2 regions of the Flavobacterium sp. FPG59 genome follow, and region 1 is predicted to be linked to the other one. Evidence: riboswitches for the same ligand, from Rfam matches in the RefSeq annotation. Region 1 holds a riboswitch; the other holds the start of a gene.
What was found. A riboswitch is a leader RNA that binds a small molecule or an ion and turns the genes downstream of it on or off. The one in region 1 is predicted to bind S-adenosylmethionine.
Positions count from the first base shown of each region.

Region 1 (4,697 bases):
CTCTAAATGATGCTCGTTTGCGTAGGCAATTACATCATCAATGGTATACGAGAATCCATTGGTTTGAATTTCGTTTTTCCAGTTAGGTGTCACTCCATTTTTATTCAAAAGTACATTCTTAGAATTGGCAATGGCAAATACATTCAATTTAATATCTTTTCTTTTTTCGATGGCTGCTGCCGATTCTAAAATTTGATTAATCAAGGTACCGCCCACCAAACCGTGACCGAAAACAGCAATATTTATTTTCTTGGCTACACCAAAAATCTCTCCGTGAATTACATTCAAGGCTTTGTGCAACTGTGATTTTTTAACAACCAAACTCACATTCTTACCCGTCACCGTATTGTTGAAGAGAATTGGAACAATTTTATTCTTGATTAAGGCCGTGTAAGGTTTGTGAAACGTGCTTAAATCCTGACCAATAATGGAGATGACAGCTACATCATCAGCAACAGTTATTTTATTGACATCTTTCGAATAGAAATCATTTTCGAATTCCTTTTCCAATTCAATCATGGCCGTAGTAGCTTTGTCAGCAGCCACAACCAAACCTATTCCACGCTCTGATGAACCTTGCGAAATGATACTCACACTAATATTATTGTCGCCCATTACTCTAAAAATTCGAGCATCTACACCTGTTTTACCAAGCAACCCTCTTCCTTCTAGGTTGACCAAAGCCACATTTTCAAGAACCGAAAGCGTTTTAATTCCTTCCTTATTAGAATTGGAAGTAATTAAAGTCCCTTTATTATCATGATTGAAAGTGTTTAAAATTCGAAGCGGAATGTTTTTTTCTAATAACGGAATGATAGTTTTGGCGTGCAAAATAGTCGCTCCAAAATTAGCAATCTCATTCGCCTCATTAAACGATAAGTGATCAATTTTCTTAGCATCAACAACTAAATCAGGATTGGCAGTATAAATTCCGTCAACGTGTGTGTAATTTTGTAATTCGTCGGCATTTAAATAATTCGCAATCAACGAAGCGGTGTAATTACTCCCGTTTCTGCCTAACGTTGTAGTGTCATTATTAGTGGTAGAACCAATAAAACCTGTGATTATATTAACCGTCTTTTCCGTGTTTTGCTTAAAAAAAGCAACCACATTTTTCTTCGAAAGTTGTTCTAAGGGTTGTGCATCACCAAATTTAGCATCGGTTTTTATCAATTCACGCGTATCGGTAAAACGAGCATGAATTCCTTTTTCTTTAAGGATCGCAGTCAGTAATTTTGCCGAAAGCAATTCGCCTTTAGACAAAATTTGGTCTTTGATCTTTTTACTATAATCGCCAATCAGACTTACACCTTCAAACAATTTTTCTAAAATAATAAACTCTTCAGACAAATCAACAGCATCATAAACGTCTTGCTGGTATTTTTTAAAATCTTCAAAAAGTGGTTTGTAATCTCCGTTTTGAGAAGCAATGTTTAAAATGTGTTCCAATTCATCCGTAGCATTACCACGTGCCGAAACCACAACTGCAATTTTCTCGCCTTGATTTACTTTGTCTGTTATTATGGCAACCACCTTATTTAATCCGTCACCATTTGATAAGGATTTACCTCCAAATTTTAATATTTTCATTGTGTTGTGTGTTTGTAGCTTAGAATAAATCTTGAAGCAAATTGTGTAATTGTTTGTATTCTATCAAAAAAGCATCGTGTCCGTGAATGGAAACTATTTCTTGATAACTAACTTTTTTATTTAATTTTTGTAATTGCTCAAAAGTGGTTTTGTTTTCACTGGCCGTAAAAAACAAATCCGAATTGATGGCAATGATGTGAATTTCTGCCGTTATAGCTTCAATTGTGTTTTCAAACGAAGTTCTATTGCGAGTGACATCAATGGTCTTTAATAATTGATTCATCATTTTGTAGGATGCCAATTGAAAACGCTGTTGCAGTTTTTCGCCGTGATGTAACAACCAACTTTCAACATTAAAAATGGCTAACTCTTCATTAGTAGTTCGTTGAAATTTTGCGGCAAATGATTCTGGAGTTCGGTAACACAACATAGCGTGCGCGCGCGCATCTTGAATTGGTTTAGATGAGTTATTCAGAATTTGTTCTTGCAAAAAACAATTGGCAATAAGCCAGTCTGTCGCTTTCCAATCGGTAGCAATAGGGATTAATTTTTGGGTAATTGTTGGTTCTAATGCAACCATTTCCCAAGCAATTCCGCCACCCACAGAACCTCCGATAATGGCATATAGATTTGTAACCCCAAGCAAATTAATGCCTTTTATAAAAATTCTAGCAATGTCTCTTGCTTTAAAATCATTATAATTTTCAATTACAGATCCATCAAATCCATTTCCAGGAATATTAAAAGCAAGTACGGTATATTTTGTAGTATCGATAGTTTTATTGGCGCCAATTAGGTCATTCCACCAACCGTTATCGCCCACCACCTGTGAATTTCCGGTTAGCGCATGATTGACCAAAACGATGGGAGCTGTATGCAAAGGCAACCCAAAAACTTGATAACTTAAGTTTAGAGCATTATAAATTACACCTGACTCCGTGGTGAAATTGTATATTGTAAGTGTTGTTGGTTTATTTTCCAATTTCAAATCTGTTATAATTAGGACTTGTGTTTGGAAATATTAGAAAGAAAGCTAGGTGTTATCTAGACAAATTCTTAGTGTTATCTTTCCACGATAGGCGTGGTAGAATGCAGCACCTTCTTCGATAAATCGAAGGGTTGCTAAGGCTTCATCGGGTCTAATCCCTCTGCCTTTCTTTATAACATTTCAATACTGTTGTGAACTTTGTGAGTGCAAATAAAGCACTAATTTTTATTCTGAGCAAATTTTTCTGCAAAGTTTAGACTGAATTAATTTTGCGGTATTCGCAAAAGTATGCAAAAAGCAAGCTGTTTTAACAAAGAAATATGTCGTTTTAGACCAAAACTCCGTTAAAACAGCAACCATAATTTAAAATGTATTTCCTCACAAGTTAAAATACATTTGCAATCACTAGATAAAAAGGACATCATTTTCCTTAGAATACATTAAAAAAAGTAATGAATTTGGCACTGCCTTAAGTGCAATATCATCATTTGTATCCATCTCAAATCTAGGATGAACTAGCTCATTTACCACTGGAGCAGTAGTGTTACTTTTTTTTGACCCCCATAATCCTTGCCTTATTAAAAGGATTGCTTTACTAAAATAATTGTTGTTTTTCATTGTTGTTCATTTTAAGTTATTAATTGTGTACTGATTATTTTTCCATTTTAGTATCAACTTCAATACCAGTTTTTACTATGATTTAATTTTTATTGTATTTTTTATTCTTTTTTGTTCCGAATCTTGAAAAAGACATTCATCAAATGCTACTTTTTATTCTTTAATAATTGAAATAGTGCTAAAAGCAACAAACCCCTTTTAGATACGAATCCAAAAGGGGTTTAGTTTTTAAACTTGTCCTTTCGGGGTCACGATATACCAAATAGCACAACAGCACAAATAGGCGCTATTGCATTCATTTTTTGTTGGCATTTTAATGTGTTCATAAATTTTTATTCTTTGTGGTATTTCAAAAAAAAAGCTTCCCAAATATTGGGAAGCTTTACTATATAATTTAGTTCAAATTATGCAATAAGCAACCCTCAGGAATTTTCCTGTGCGACCTTTAACATATTGCAAATAATTGATTTCATGATTACCTATTTTGATCATCAAATATCGCAAATGTTTTTTAAAGTACAAAATTTTTATGTCGCTAATTTTGTTTTTAATTTAAAAAATATTTCCGAAAGATAAAACAGTAAAAAAAAGTTAAGATTAATATGCAATTCAAAATGGTTTCATACCTTTGCACCCAAATACAAGAGGAAAAATTTGAACTGATTGCAACCTCTTCATAATGAAATCAATTCATTATGAATACTGAATAATTTTCAGTAAAAAAATGCTAAAGCAGGAACTCTCCTTTAGACCTTTTCAGCAATTATTTTTTCTCGCTTAATTTTATAAAATAATAAAACTTATGGCCTATTTATTTACGTCAGAATCTGTGAGCGAAGGACATCCAGATAAAATTGCAGATCAAATTTCAGACGCATTAATTGATAACTTTCTAGCATTTGATGCTGAATCAAAAGTAGCTTGTGAAACTTTAGTAACTACTGGTCAAGTTATTTTGGCTGGTGAGGTTAAATCAAATACATACTTAGATGTGCAAAATATTGCACGCGAAGTCATCCGAAAAATTGGTTACACAAAAAGTGAGTACATGTTTGAAGCTAATTCATGCGGTATTCTTTCGGCTATTCACGAACAATCTGTTGATATTAATCAAGGTGTTGACAGAGCAAGCAAAGAAGAGCAAGGCGCTGGTGACCAAGGGATGATGTTTGGTTATGCAACCAATGAAACCGCAAATTACATGCCATTGGCACTTGATTTATCACATAAATTATTGCAAGAATTAGCTGTTTTAAGACGCGAAAATAACGAAATTACATATTTACGTCCTGATGCTAAATCACAAGTAACTTTAGAATACAGCGACGATAACAAACCAACTCGTATTGATGCGATTGTTATCTCTACACAACACGATGATTTTGACGAAGAAGCTACTATGCTTGCTAAAATCAAAAAAGACATTATCGAAATATTGATCCCAAGAATCATTGCTAAAAATCCGGAGCATGCTCATTTATTTAATGATGCTATTCAGTAC
Region 1 is NZ_MTCA01000022.1:14,935-19,631, reverse strand. Features, by position in the region: gene thrA (bifunctional aspartate kinase/homoserine dehydrogenase I) at 1-1,590, opposite strand, end outside; gene FPG59_RS04005 (alpha/beta fold hydrolase) at 1,610-2,572, opposite strand; SAM riboswitch class I at 2,650-2,757, opposite strand; gene FPG59_RS04000 (hypothetical protein) at 2,984-3,196, opposite strand; gene metK (methionine adenosyltransferase) at 3,999-4,697, shown strand, end outside.

Region 2 (4,697 bases), on a different contig from region 1:
TGTTACAAGCCAATACCACCGAAACTATATTTTTTCCAATATCGTGAACGTCCCCTTTTACGGTAGCCATCAGGATTTTTCCGTTACCAGATTTATCGCCAACTTGCTTTGCCGCTTCAATAAAAGGCAATAAGTACGCCACTGCTTTTTTCATTACACGTGCCGATTTCACCACTTGGGGCAAAAACATTTTACCCGAACCAAACAAATCACCCACGACATTCATTCCCGCCATCAGGTTGATTTCGATTACTTCAATTGGTTTTGTGGCTGCCAATCTAGCTTCCTCTACATCTATTTCTATAAACGCATCAATTCCTTTAACTAACGAGTGTGTAATTCTTTCTTGAACGGTTCCATTTCGCCATTCTTGAACTACTGCTTCATTGGTTTTCGTACCGTCACCTTTTACATTCTCAGCAAAATCAAGCAAACGCTCAGTCGCATCGTCGCGACGATCCAGAATCACATCTTCAACATGTTCCAATAAATCCTTTGGAATATCGTCATAAATAGTCAACATTTCTGGGTTTACAATCCCCATGGTCATTCCGTTTTGAATGGCATGGTACAAGAAAACCGAGTGCATAGCCTCACGAACCGTATCGTTCCCTCTAAACGAAAACGAAACGTTGCTCACCCCACCGCTGATGTGTGCGTGTGGTAAATTTTCGCGAACCCACTTGGTCCCTCTAAAGAAATCCAACGCATTCAAGCGGTGCTCTTCCATACCTGTTGCCACTGGGAAAATATTCAAATCGAAGATGATATCTTGTGGCGGAAATCCAATTCCCACCAAAATATCATACGAACGTTGACAAATTTCAACACGCCTTTCGTAATTATCCGCCTGACCCACTTCGTCAAAAGCCATCACAATTACCGCCGCTCCATAACGCTTTATCAGTTTAGCATGGTGAATAAAAGCTTCTTCGCCTTCTTTCAACGAAATCGAATTTACAACACATTTACCTTGTACGACTTTCAAACCCGCCTCAATGATTTCCCATTTCGAGCTGTCAATCATAATCGGCACACGCGAAATATCCGGCTCAGCCGCAATCAAATTCAGGAATTTTGTCATCGCATTTGCGCCGTCGAGCATTCCCTCATCCATATTGATATCGATGATTTGTGCTCCACCTTCTACTTGCTGACGCGCAATATCAAGCGCCTCATCGTATTTTTCTTCCTTAATCAATCGAAGAAATTTTCGCGAACCCGTCACATTGGTTCGTTCCCCCACATTCACAAATACACTTTCGGGTGTTATGATTAAGGGCTCCAATCCTGATAATACTAGGTTTCTTCTTTTTTCTGCCATTTTAATTTAAGTTACTTAGACCCTAAGTTGCTTAGGTTCTGAGTTGTTTTTATGATATCATTTGCGGCAAAGTTTTCAAAACCTTACCATTTTATTTCAATTCTTTTTTGGGCGTGTCCCTCCAAAAAAAAGTCGGGTCGGGCTATTCGTTCCCGCTCTTTTTCTTGAATTGCCTCGGGTTTAAACCCGAGGCAATTCAAGAAAAAGGAGCTCCACTGCTATCCCTCACGCGGGTTTTGTGCAATACAACACCTTTTTTATTTCAATGAAACGACACCGTTTTTTAATTGATAACGGAATGAATTTTCCTCTTACATCCCAACGGATTAAAATCCGTTGCTACAAAATGGGTCGTTCCTATGGAACTTTTATGCAACTAGCGCGAGCGTCCTGCTCGTGCTTATTCTTTTTCTTAAAAATCTTTTTCCTCGTTTATAATGTGCACGAGCGGGACGCTCGCGCTAGCTGTGGAATCTAAACAAGTTGCTCACATAATAAAGATTGCTTCGACAGTTCGCTATCGCTTGGGTCTTCGTTCCTCAAAATGACAAACTAGCCACTAAATTGTATTTTTTCTTTCCACTAAAAAAAACAATACCCAGCCAAAAACTACATCACCGCAGTCGAAACTCTCGGCTTGTATTCCTTGGCGATTTCGGCAATTAACTTGATGTGGGCTGGTGTCGTTCCGCAACAACCACCTATGATATTGACTAAATTATCGTCTAAATATTCTTTGATAAAAGCTTGCATCTGTTCTGGGGTTTCGTCGTATTCTCCAAAGGCATTAGGTAAACCTGCATTAGGATGAGCCGATACGTTGAACGATGTGTTTTGCGACAAGGTTTGTAAATATGGCTTGAGCAAATCGGCACCAAGTGCGCAATTGAATCCTACACTCAACAACGGTATGTGCGACACCGAAACTAAGAAAGCCTCAACCGTTTGTCCCGAAAGTGTTCTTCCGGAAGCATCAGTTATCGTTCCTGAAACCATGATTGGAATATCAAGATTGCGTTCTTCTTTTACTTCTTCAATGGCAAAAAGTGCTGCTTTGGCATTTAGGGTATCAAAAATAGTTTCTACCAAAAGTAAATCGCAACCACCATCCATAAGCGCTTCTACTTGTTGCTTGTACGCAATGCGCAAATCATCAAAAGTTACAGCTCTGTAACCGGGATCGTTTACATCTGGTGACATGCTTGCTGTTCTGTTTGTAGGTCCAATGGAACCCGCTACAAAACGTGGTTTATCTGGATTTTTAGCGGTAAATTCATCGGCTACTTCGCGGGCTATTTTTGCCGACTCATAGTTCAATTCATACACATATTCTTCCAGATAGTAATCGGCCATACCGATGGTGGTTCCTGAGAAGGTATTGGTTTCAACAATATCAGCTCCAGCTTCAAAATAAGCAGCGTGAACGTCTTTTATGGCTTGTGGCTGAGTGAGCGACAATAAATCGTTATTTCCTTTTAATGGATGTGGAAAATCCTTGAAACGTTCTCCTCTAAAATCTTCTTCGGAGAAATTGTAACGTTGCAACATGGTTCCCATAGCTCCATCAAGGATGAGGATGTTTTTTTTAATGGCTTCGTGAATGCTTGACATAACTTTTTATTACTTGTAAATCACAATTTGAAATTGTGATTTTTACTTTTGATTACTATTTCCAAAAGTTCACTATTTTTATTTTTAGCCCTGATGGCAGCGGCATCCTTTTTATTCGCCTTTTTTCGGCGAATAAAAAGATATAGCGTACAGCAGGAACGATAATGACTGAAAAGCGCCATTTATCTGCTCTAAAAAATTCGATAAGTTGTCAAGAAAAGGTTTGAGAAATACTGTAGAAGTATTCTTGTGTTATCTATCTTTGATACTGGTTGTATAAAGTAGAATGTAGCACCTTCTTTAAAAATAAAGGGTTGCTAAGGTTTCATTGGGTCTTTCCCTCCGCCTTTCGTGATAACTTTCAATAAATATAGGAACAGTGCAAAGGAACGACATAGCGCTAACAATTGCAAGTATTTTTTTTAAAGATTGTAGCTTAGTTTGTTGCAAAACTTTAAAATAAAAAAAGGTTCTGAATTCCTAAGATTTTAACCAACCTTAGCAACTCAGAACTTTTTTTACTTTGCAACTTTATTTACACGATTGCTTTTACAACCGCTTTTGGAGCTTCTTTACGAGTTCCGTCAAAACCATCTACACCAGAAACGGTAGTGTATTTTAACACATAACGCTTACCTGGATTAATGATTTGATAGGCCGCTTGACACATTAAAGTGGCTTCATGGAATCCACACAAGATCAATTTTAATTTTCCTGGATAGGTATTTACGTCACCAATGGCGAAAATTCCAGGAATATTAGTTTGGTAATCTAAGGCGTTATTTACTTTGATGGCGTTTTTTTCGATTTCTAATCCCCAGTCGCCGATAGGACCTAACTTTGGCGTAAGACCAAAAAGCGGAATAAAATAATCAGTTTCGATGGTACGTTGTGCGCCATTTTCCTCGACAACAACTGCCTCAAGATGCTCAGCACCTTTTAAACCTACTACTTCACCTGGTGTAATCATTTTAATTTTACCTGAAGACTTAAGCTCTTGCACTTTTTCTACCGAGTCTAAAGCACCACGAAACTCGTTGCGACGGTGAATCAAAGTCACTTCTGAAGCTACATTTGACAAAAAGATACTCCAATCTAGAGCCGAATCGCCACCTCCAGCGATAACTACGCGCTTGTCACGGAATTTCTCTGGATTTTTAATGAAGTATTTAATTCCTTTGTCTTCGTAAAATTCGATGTCCTCGATCAATGGTTTTCTTGGTTCAAAACTACCTAATCCACCAGCAATAGCAATAACTGGCGCATGGAATTTCTTGCCTTTGTTTGAAGTCACAATAAATGTTCCGTCTTCTTGTTTTTCGATGGTTTCGGCACGTTCACCCAAGGTAAATCCTGGTTCAAACTGCTTGATTTGCTCCATCAAATTATCTACCAAATCGCCCGCCAATACTTCTGGAAATCCAGGAATATCATAAATAGGCTTTTTAGGATATAACTCTGATAACTGACCACCTGCTTGTGGCAAAGCATCTAATATATGGCATTTTAATTTTAATAATCCTGCTTCAAAAACTGCAAATAAGCCTGTTGGCCCCGCGCCAATAATGAGTATGTCTGTTTTAATCATTTTGATTTAATTTAGTATCCTTTGTTTTGCTTCCAATTGTAATTGTAGGCTGTTATGGAAATTGTTAATTGTGTTTATCTATGTTATTGTATTGAAACTAGGCGCTCAATCCTTTTAATTTTAATTGAGTACAAATATCACTATTCTATTTAGTTAAAAAAACAGAAACTGATT
Region 2 is NZ_MTCA01000009.1:4,899-9,595, reverse strand. Features, by position in the region: gene metH (methionine synthase) at 1-1,324, opposite strand, end outside; gene FPG59_RS01950 (homocysteine S-methyltransferase family protein) at 1,934-2,935, opposite strand; SAM riboswitch class I at 3,185-3,296, opposite strand; gene FPG59_RS01945 (NAD(P)/FAD-dependent oxidoreductase) at 3,471-4,523, opposite strand.
Region 2: another riboswitch for S-adenosylmethionine. It lies ahead of FPG59_RS01950 (homocysteine S-methyltransferase family protein); the one in region 1 lies ahead of FPG59_RS04005 (alpha/beta fold hydrolase).